One region of the Limnohabitans sp. TS-CS-82 genome, then DNA from elsewhere that is predicted to be linked to it. Evidence: riboswitches for the same ligand, from Rfam matches in the RefSeq annotation. Region 1 holds a riboswitch; the other holds the start of a gene.

What was found. Region 1 has a riboswitch for ZMP and ZTP ahead of glyA (serine hydroxymethyltransferase). Riboswitches for the same ligand answer to the same signal wherever they lie in the genome.
Region 2: it holds a riboswitch for ZMP and ZTP, as region 1 does, so the genes downstream of both, glyA (serine hydroxymethyltransferase) here and glyA (serine hydroxymethyltransferase) in region 1, are expected to answer to the same signal.

What each region holds. Positions count from the first base shown of each region.
Region 1 covers NZ_PTQX01000014.1:17,098-21,357, reverse strand. Annotated here, with positions in the region: gene C5F52_RS22470 (Tfp pilus assembly protein FimT/FimU) at 1-521, opposite strand, end outside; gene pilV (type IV pilus modification protein PilV) at 1-9, opposite strand, end outside; gene nrdR (transcriptional regulator NrdR) at 575-1,024, opposite strand; gene glyA (serine hydroxymethyltransferase) at 1,048-2,292, opposite strand; ZMP/ZTP riboswitch at 2,346-2,475, opposite strand; gene C5F52_RS22455 (lytic transglycosylase domain-containing protein) at 2,479-3,324, opposite strand; gene C5F52_RS22450 (DUF349 domain-containing protein) at 3,407-4,260, shown strand, end outside.
Region 2 covers NZ_PTQX01000017.1:91,527-95,786, forward strand. Annotated here, with positions in the region: gene nrdR (transcriptional regulator NrdR) at 1-341, opposite strand, end outside; gene glyA (serine hydroxymethyltransferase) at 732-1,976, opposite strand; ZMP/ZTP riboswitch at 2,004-2,132, opposite strand; gene C5F52_RS25325 (lytic transglycosylase domain-containing protein) at 2,160-2,996, opposite strand; gene C5F52_RS25330 (DUF349 domain-containing protein) at 3,086-4,260, shown strand, end outside.

The DNA.
Region 1 (4,260 bases):
CAACTGCAAGCCTCCCCCGACACCCAGCGAATGCGACTGGCGCTGTTGAGGCACACCGCGACGGCCAAGTTCAGCGCGGGTTGTTTGGACTTGATCACCCAGCGATCGCCCACGGTGCCTAAGTCACCGCGCGGGCTGATGTCGAGCGGGTCGACTTTGGCAAACGTCAGCCCCAAGCTGTTGTGCAGCGGCGTGGTGAACACGACTTGTTTGTCCGCTTTGGTGCTCAATTGCCAACCGCAGCTCCAATCGGTGCTTGCCGATGTGACCCAAGTGCAATCGCTCAGCCGCGATAGCTCCAAGGCTTGGCCGAGTTGCAGTGCGCGCAAGCGGGCGTTTTGCAAGTCGTTCATCAGCTGGTCGCGGGTGGCTTCGACGCGGGCGCGTTCTTGAAATCGCAGCCAGTTTGGTGCGGCAAAGGCGGCGAGCACGCCTAGCAGGCATAAGCAAACCAGCAACTCCACCAGCGTGAAACCGTGCGAGTTGGATGCCCTGAAAACAGAAAAGCCCAGCGTTTGCATGCCGCAAATGCTAGGCCTCTGAGGTGGGGAGACGCTTTGTTACAACTCGAAAACTACGTGCGAACTTCGTCCACCAAGCTCTTGAAATCGTCGATGTCTTCAAAGCTGCGGTACACGCTGGCAAAGCGGATGTAGGCCACTTTGTCGAGTTTCTTCAGCTCACGCATCACCAGCTCGCCAATGCGGGTGGTGGGCAGCTCGCGCTGGCCTGAGCTGAGCAGCTTTTCTTCGATGTGCTCAATCGCGTTGTCCACCTGTTCAGTGCTGACGGGGCGTTTGCGCAGCGCCAAGCTCATGGAGTCGAGTAGTTTTTGGCGTTGGTACTCGATGCGCCGACCGTCTTTTTTGACGATGTTGGGAAAGCTCACATCGGGCCGTTCGTAGGTGGTGTAGCGCTTGTCGCAAGCGCCACACTGCCGACGACGGCGCACAGACGTCGCGTCTTCTGAGATGCGTGTCTCGACCACTTGGGTTTCCAAGTGGCCGCAGAAAGGACATTTCATAAGTCAGCGGCCTGTTGCAGGGCTTACTTGTAGACCGGGAAGCGGCTGGTCAAGGCATGCACCTTGGCACGCACCGCCGCAATGTTGGCTTCGTCGTGTGGGTTGTCCAACACGTCAGCAATCAAGTTGGCGGTGATGCGGGCTTCTTCGTCTTTGAACCCACGGGTGGTCATGGCGGGGGTGCCAATGCGCACACCGCTGGTGACGAATGGTTTCTCTGGGTCGTTCGGGATGGCGTTCTTGTTGATCGTCATGTGCGCAGCGCCCAAAGCGGCTTCGGCTTCTTTGCCGGTGATCTTCTTCGAGCGCAAGTCCACCAACATCACATGGCTTTGAGTGCCGCCGCTGACGATGCGCAAACCGCGTGCGGTCAAGGTTTCAGCCACGATCTTGGCGTTCTTCACCACTTGGGCTTGGTACTCTTTGAAGTCAGGCTGCATGGCTTCTTTGAACGCCACAGCCTTGGCTGCGATGACGTGCATCAAGGGGCCGCCTTGCAGGCCAGGGAAGATGGCGCTGTTGATGGCTTTTTCGTGTTCGGCCTTCATCAAGATGATGCCGCCGCGTGGGCCGCGCAAGCTCTTGTGGGTGGTGGAAGTCACCACGTCGGCGTGAGGCACGGGGTTGGGGTACTGGCCAGCGGCGATCAAGCCAGCGTAGTGGGCCATGTCGACCATGAAGATGGCGCCCACTTCTTTGGCGATCTTGGCAAAGCGTTCCCAGTCGATGTGCAAGCTGTAGGCAGAAGCGCCGGCCACGATGAGTTTGGGCTTGTGTTCGCGGGCTTTGGCTTCCATCGCTTCGTAGTCGATGGCTTCGTTGCTGTCCAAGCCGTAAGACACGACGTTGAACCATTTGCCAGACATGTTCAGGGCCATGCCGTGGGTCAAGTGACCGCCTTCGGCCAAGCTCATGCCCATGATGGTGTCGCCGGGCTTCAAGAACGCGAGGAACACGGCCTCGTTGGCCGATGCGCCGCAATGGGGTTGCACGTTGGCAGCGTCTGCGCCGAAGATGGTTTTGATGCGGTCGATGGCCAGTTGCTCGGCCACGTCCACGAATTCGCAGCCACCGTAGTAGCGCTTGCCGGGGTAGCCTTCGGCGTATTTGTTGGTCAGCTGCGAGCCTTGGGCTTGCATGACGGCGGGGGAGGCGTAGTTTTCGCTGGCGATCAGCTCAATGTGGTGCTCTTGACGGGCGTTTTCGGCTTGAATGGCGGCCCAAACTTCGGGGTCTGTCTGTTCGATCAAGATGTTGCGGTTGTACATACTGGCAGTCCTAGAGAAAGGTGGTGTCCCGGCTTTAACTGAAAAGTTAGCGGCAGGGCTGCCCAGGCGAACGGCAAAACACCTCTTAATTAGAGAGGCTGCGCGCTTCCCAGTGGTCATACATCCACGTCAGCGGTGCAGAGCTGATGCCCCGCACGCCTATCGCCAGTTGCGCGCAGCAAGAGTTTACCGTGGATCTTCTTCGTCTTTGGGCTCTTTGCCGAAGGGCGTCAGGCGCTGGGCTTTCTCCCACAAACTCTCCAACCGAGCGGTCGCCGCTTCAGCTGCGGTCGATGGCGGTGGCGTGGTGGGTACTTTGACGCCTTTGGCGACTTGCAACAAGCGGCCATGCTCCGCCACGACTTTGGCGGCGTAACCGCTGTCGTCTTTGGTGTTGCCCGCGCCCACATAAAGCCGCAGGCCTCCGTCCACGCTGCCGGCGCGGGTGATGCATTCTTTGAGCACATTCACGCCGACGCGAAGGTTGGCGACGGGGTCAAAAGCCGCCATGGCACCGCCAAAACTTTGGTATTTGTCGGCGTGTACTTTGGTCATGACCTGCATCAGACCTTGGGCGCCCACGCTACTTTGGGCGAAGGGGTTGAAGCTTGACTCCACGGCCATGACCGCCAAAATCAGGGTGGGATCGATCTCGTTGCGTGGCCCCAAGTCGTAGGCTTCGCTGACCAAGGCGCTCACAGGCTCGGGGGCCACGCGGTATTTGCGACTGAGCCAATAGGCCAAATTCGCTTGTTGTTTGGGCAAATCTCGCGGATCGGTGGCCGTGGCGCGGTCGACCGCGTCGACGTCGGAGGCCAAGCCGGTGGCGTCGTACTGGCGTTCTTGCAGCCAACCAATCAGTTTGGTTTCGGTGATGGCGCGCAAATCGGGGCGCACCGTCATGGCCACCGCAAAGAAGAACAAAGACAGGCCCACCACGGCCATGCCGTTGTGGGTGATCGCAAAAAAGCCTTGGGCCACGTCGGATGCAAACGTGCGCAATCCTCGCGTCAATGTGGCAACCAGGGTCATTTGTGCAAATTTATAAAGTCAGGAGGATGAAAATTTTAAAGCCTCGGCGACAATCACTGCTAATTTACTGTGAGCTCTACTTGTGACTGATTCTTCTGCGAAACCCCTCGACCTTGCTGCCCTTGACGTTTTGACTGGCGGCGCCTTCACCGCTTCCAACTCGGGAGACCGCACGGCACGCCTGCGCGATTGGCTGGCTGGCCATCCCACGTTGGAGCAATTGCAAGCCGTTTTTAACGAAATGAGCAGCAAAGACAAGGGCGCTGCCAAAGTGCTGCGCGAAAAGCTCGATGAGCTGCGCCGCACCAAAGACCAAGACGCCTTGATCGTCGAGTGGGCCATCAAAGGTGAGGCTTTGCGCGACGCCGCCCGCATCAACTTGGCCGATGCCATGGGTTGGCAACGCGATGCCGCGAAAGCGGGCGCCCCTCTGTCACGCGAGCCTTTGGCCGGTTTGAAGACCGCGTTGGCCGAACGCGTCAAAGCCATTGAAGATTTGCAGCACCAAACCCAAGTGCAGCGCGAAGCTGCTGTGTTGTTGGCGCAGCGCATTGAAGTGCTCTCGACCAAGCCTTGGCAAGACGCCTTGGCTTTGCGTGATGGCCTGCAAGCCGATTTGGACCGTTGGAATGCCCAAGCACAAGCCCTGTCGGCCGATGCTCAGTGGCCCAGCGTGGATGCCAAATTTGCCCCCGCCTTGCAAACCAGCGCCCAGCAAGTGCAAGCCGTTTGGACCGCTTTTAGCGCGGCTTTGACGTTGACCGAAGCCGCCGCTGCTGACGCTGCCGCCCCTTTGCCCGCTGTGCCGGCTTGGGCTGACCAAGTGCGCGTGGCGCGCGGTGAAGTGCTGCCTCAAAAGGCTGCCCCTGCGCCCAAAGCCCCCGCCGCCGGTGGTTTGGACGTGACCCGCAAGGTCAAACCCACCGCTGACAAAGC
Region 2 (4,260 bases), on a different contig from region 1:
CGCATGACGAGCTCGCCAATCCGTGTGGAGGGCACTTCGCGTTGACCCAATGACATGAGCTTTTCTTCGATGCGTTCGATGGCGTTGTCCACCTGCTCGGTACTGACAGGGCGTTTACGCAGTGCAAGGCCCATGGATTCGAGGAGTTTGTTGCGTTTGTATTCGATGCGTCGACCGTCTTTTTTGACGATGTTGGGGAAGCTGACGTCTGGGCGCTCGTAGGTGGTGTAGCGCTTTTCACAGGCGCCGCATTGGCGACGGCGGCGAATGGAGTCGCCGTCTTCGGACATGCGGGTTTCGACGACTTGCGTTTCTAGGTGGCCGCAGAAGGGACATTTCATTTTTTGTGCTCTCTTTTGCTTTTGTATTTTTTGCTGGGCTCGCTGAGGGCATTTGGTATTGGCCGCTTCCTCATGCTGGAGTACCAGAAATCGTCAGCGGCCAATACCAAACACCCTCAGTCTGCGTCATGCTTTGCTTCGCTCGCAAACCTCACTCGGCCCCGTTCCTCTGACAAAGTTGCAAAGCAACGAGTGAACCACTTCTAACCTCAAACAGCGCGGGTTGTAGGTGCGGCGGGCGATGATTTCTGGTACCCCAGCATGAAGAGCCCGCCGTACCTGCAGCCCGTGTCCTATCCGGCGAGAAACCTTAACCAGCAAAAACTCTTCACGAATACAAACTACTAAAAACAAAACCCCCGTCACGAATGAGCGGGGGTTTGAAAGAAGTTACTTGTAAACAGGAAACTTAGAAGTCAGCGCATGCACCTTGGCACGCACCGCAGCAATGTTGGCTTCGTCGTGTGGGTTGTCCAGCACGTCAGCAATCAAGTTGGCTGTGATGCGAGCTTCCTCGTCTTTGAAACCACGCGTTGTCATCGCTGGCGTGCCGATGCGCACACCGCTGGTGACGAAAGGTTTCTCTGGATCGTTCGGAATGGCGTTCTTATTGATCGTCATGTGCGCAGCGCCCAAAGCCGCTTCGGCTTCTTTGCCGGTGATCTTCTTGGAGCGCAAGTCCACCAACATCACATGGCTTTGAGTGCCGCCGCTCACGATGCGCAGACCGCGCGCTGTCAACGTTTCAGCCACGATCTTGGCGTTCTTCACCACCTGGGCTTGGTACTCTTTGAACTCAGGCTGCATGGCTTCTTTGAAAGCCACCGCCTTGGCGGCGATGACATGCATCAGCGGGCCGCCTTGCAGGCCAGGGAAGATGGCGCTGTTGATGGCTTTTTCGTGCTCGGCCTTCATCAAGATGATGCCGCCGCGTGGGCCGCGCAAGCTCTTGTGGGTGGTGGAGGTCACCACGTCGGCGTGAGGCACGGGGTTGGGGTATTGGCCTGCGGCGATCAAGCCAGCGTAGTGGGCCATGTCGACCATGAAGATCGCGCCAACTTCCTTAGCGATCTTGGCAAAGCGTTCCCAGTCGATGTGCAAGCTGTAGGCAGAAGCGCCGGCCACGATGAGCTTGGGCTTGTGTTCGCGGGCCTTGGCTTCCATCGCTTCGTAGTCGATGGCTTCCTTGCTGTCCAAGCCGTAAGACACAACGTTGAACCATTTGCCAGACATGTTCAGGGCCATGCCGTGGGTCAAGTGACCGCCTTCGGCCAAGCTCATGCCCATGATGGTGTCGCCAGGCTTCAAGAACGCGAGGAACACGGCTTCGTTGGCCGATGCACCGCAATGGGGTTGCACGTTGGCGGCGTCTGCACCGAAGATGGTTTTGATGCGGTCGATGGCCAGTTGTTCGGCCACGTCCACGAATTCGCAGCCACCGTAGTAGCGCTTGCCTGGGTAGCCTTCGGCGTATTTGTTGGTCAGTTGCGAGCCTTGGGCTTGCATGACGGCGGGAGACGCGTAGTTCTCGCTGGCGATCAGCTCGATGTGGTGCTCTTGGCGGGCGTTTTCGGCCTGAATGGCGGCCCAAACTTCGGGGTCTGTTTGTTCGATCAAGATGTTGCGGTTGTACATACTGGCAGTCCTAGAAAAAGGTGGTGTTGTGGCTGCCCAGGCGAACGGCAAAACACCTCTGTGAACAGAGGCTGCGCGCTTCCCAGTGGTCATACATCCACGTCAGCGTTGTGGGGCTGATGCCTCACACGCCTATCGCCAGTTGCGCGCGGATGAGAGTTTACCGCGCTTGGATAGCCTCACTTATTCGCCGTCATCCTTGCCGAATGGCGTCAATCTCTGGGCTTTTTCCCACAAGCTCTCCAACCGGGCGGTGGCAGCCTCGGCGGCGGTAGAGGGTGGTGGGGTAATGGGCACTTTCAAGCCCTTGGCGACTTGCTGGAGGCGGGCGTTTTCGGCCATGACCTTGCTTGCGTAGCCTTGGTCATCCTTCATATTGCCGGCGCCCACATAAAGCTTGAGGCCGCCTTCAATGCTGCCCGCGCGGTTGATGCACTCTTTGAGCACGTTCACGCCCACGCGCACATTGGCCACGGGATCAAATGCGGCTAAGGCGCCGCCGAAGCCTTGGTACTTTTGCTCGTGGACTTTGGTCATCACTTGCATCAGGCCCTGGGCGCCTACATGGCTTTGGGCGAAGGGATTGAAGCCAGACTCCACGGCCATCACGGCCAAGATGAGGGTGGGCTCGATTTGGTTGGCTGGCCCCACGTCGTAGGCTTCGGACACCAAAGCGCTCAAAGGCTCGGGTGCCACACGGTATTTTTTACTCAACCAATAAGCGAGGTTGGCTTGTTGTTTGGGCAGGTCGCGGGGGTCGGTGGCGGTGGCACGGTCAACGGCATCGGCATCAGTGGCAATGCCTGTTTCGTCATATTGGCGCTCTTGCAGCCAGCTGATGACCTTGGCTTCGGTCACCACGCGCAGGTCGGGGCGCACGGTCAGCGCCACGACGAAAAAGAAAATGGACAGGCCCACCACGGCCAAGCCGTTGTGCGAAATGGCGAAAAAACCTTGTGCCACGTCAGCTGCAAAGGTACGTAGACCTAGCTGTAAGCGGGCAATGAAAGGAATAGACATAAATTAATTAAATAGGAAGTAGCTGAAATTTTAAAGCCTCGGCGACAATCACCCCTAATTTACTGTGAGCCCTACTTGTGACTGATGCTTTGAACAAACCCCTCGACCTCGCCGCCTTAGACAAATTGACTGGCGGGGCCTTTACCGTTTCTACCTCGGCGGACCGCACTGCGCGCCTGCGCGACTGGCTCGCTGGCCAGCCCACTTTGGAGCACGTGCAAGCCGTCTTCGACGAAATGAGCCATCGCGACAAAGGTGCTGCCAAAGTCTTGCGCGAAAAGCTGGATGAGCTGCGTCGCAGCAAAGATCAAGACGCTTTGATCGTGGAGTGGGCTGCCAAAGGCGAAGCCTTGCGCGATGCGCCCCACATCAATTTGGCTGACGCCATGGGCTGGCAGCGCGATGCCGCCAAAGCAGGTGCGCCCTTGTCACGCGAACCCTTGGCTGGTCTGAAAACCGCTTTGGCCGAACGTGTCAAGGCGATTGAAGATTTGCAACACCAAACCCAAGTGCAGCGCGAAGCTGCTGTGCTGTTGGCCCAGCGCATTGAAGTGTTGTCCACCAAGCCTTGGCAAGACGCCTTGGCCCAGCGCGAAGCCCTGCAAGCTGACCTTGACCGTTGGGTGGCGCAAGCCCAAGCGTTGGCCGCCGATGCCCAGTGGCCTAGCGTGGATGCCAAATTTGCGTCTGCTCTGCAAACCAGCACCCAACAAGTGCAAGCCGTGTGGACTGCTTTTGGCGAGGCCTTGACCTTGACCGAGGCAGCTGCGGCCGATGCCGCCGCGCCATTGCCAGCTGTGCCCGCATGGTCTGACCAAATTCGTGTGGCCCGTGGTGAAGTATTGCCTCAAGCTGCCGCACCAGAAAAAGCAGCCAAGCCTGCTGCGGGTGTGGATGCAACGCGCAAAGTCAAACCAACAGCCGACAAAGCTGTGGTGGACCAAAAGCGTTTGGAGCTGGCCATTCAAGCCGAGGCGTTGTTCAAGCCTGCGCCTGCGGCTAAGCCTGTGAAAGCCAAAGTGGCGAAGGCGGATGACGCTGCGCTTGCGCAAGATGCTGCTGAAGCCGCCGCGATTGACGCGGTTGCTACTGAGGCTGTCAGCGCACCTGAAGTGAGCGCAGCAGCTGTCGCGGACGTTGCGCCTACATCAGAAGCGGCAACTGAGACGGTAGCGACCGAAGCCGCAGCTCCAGCAGCTGTTGCAGAAAAACCAGCCGCTAAAACCGACGACGTGGTTCGCATTCCTGCCATGGGCGGGCGCAA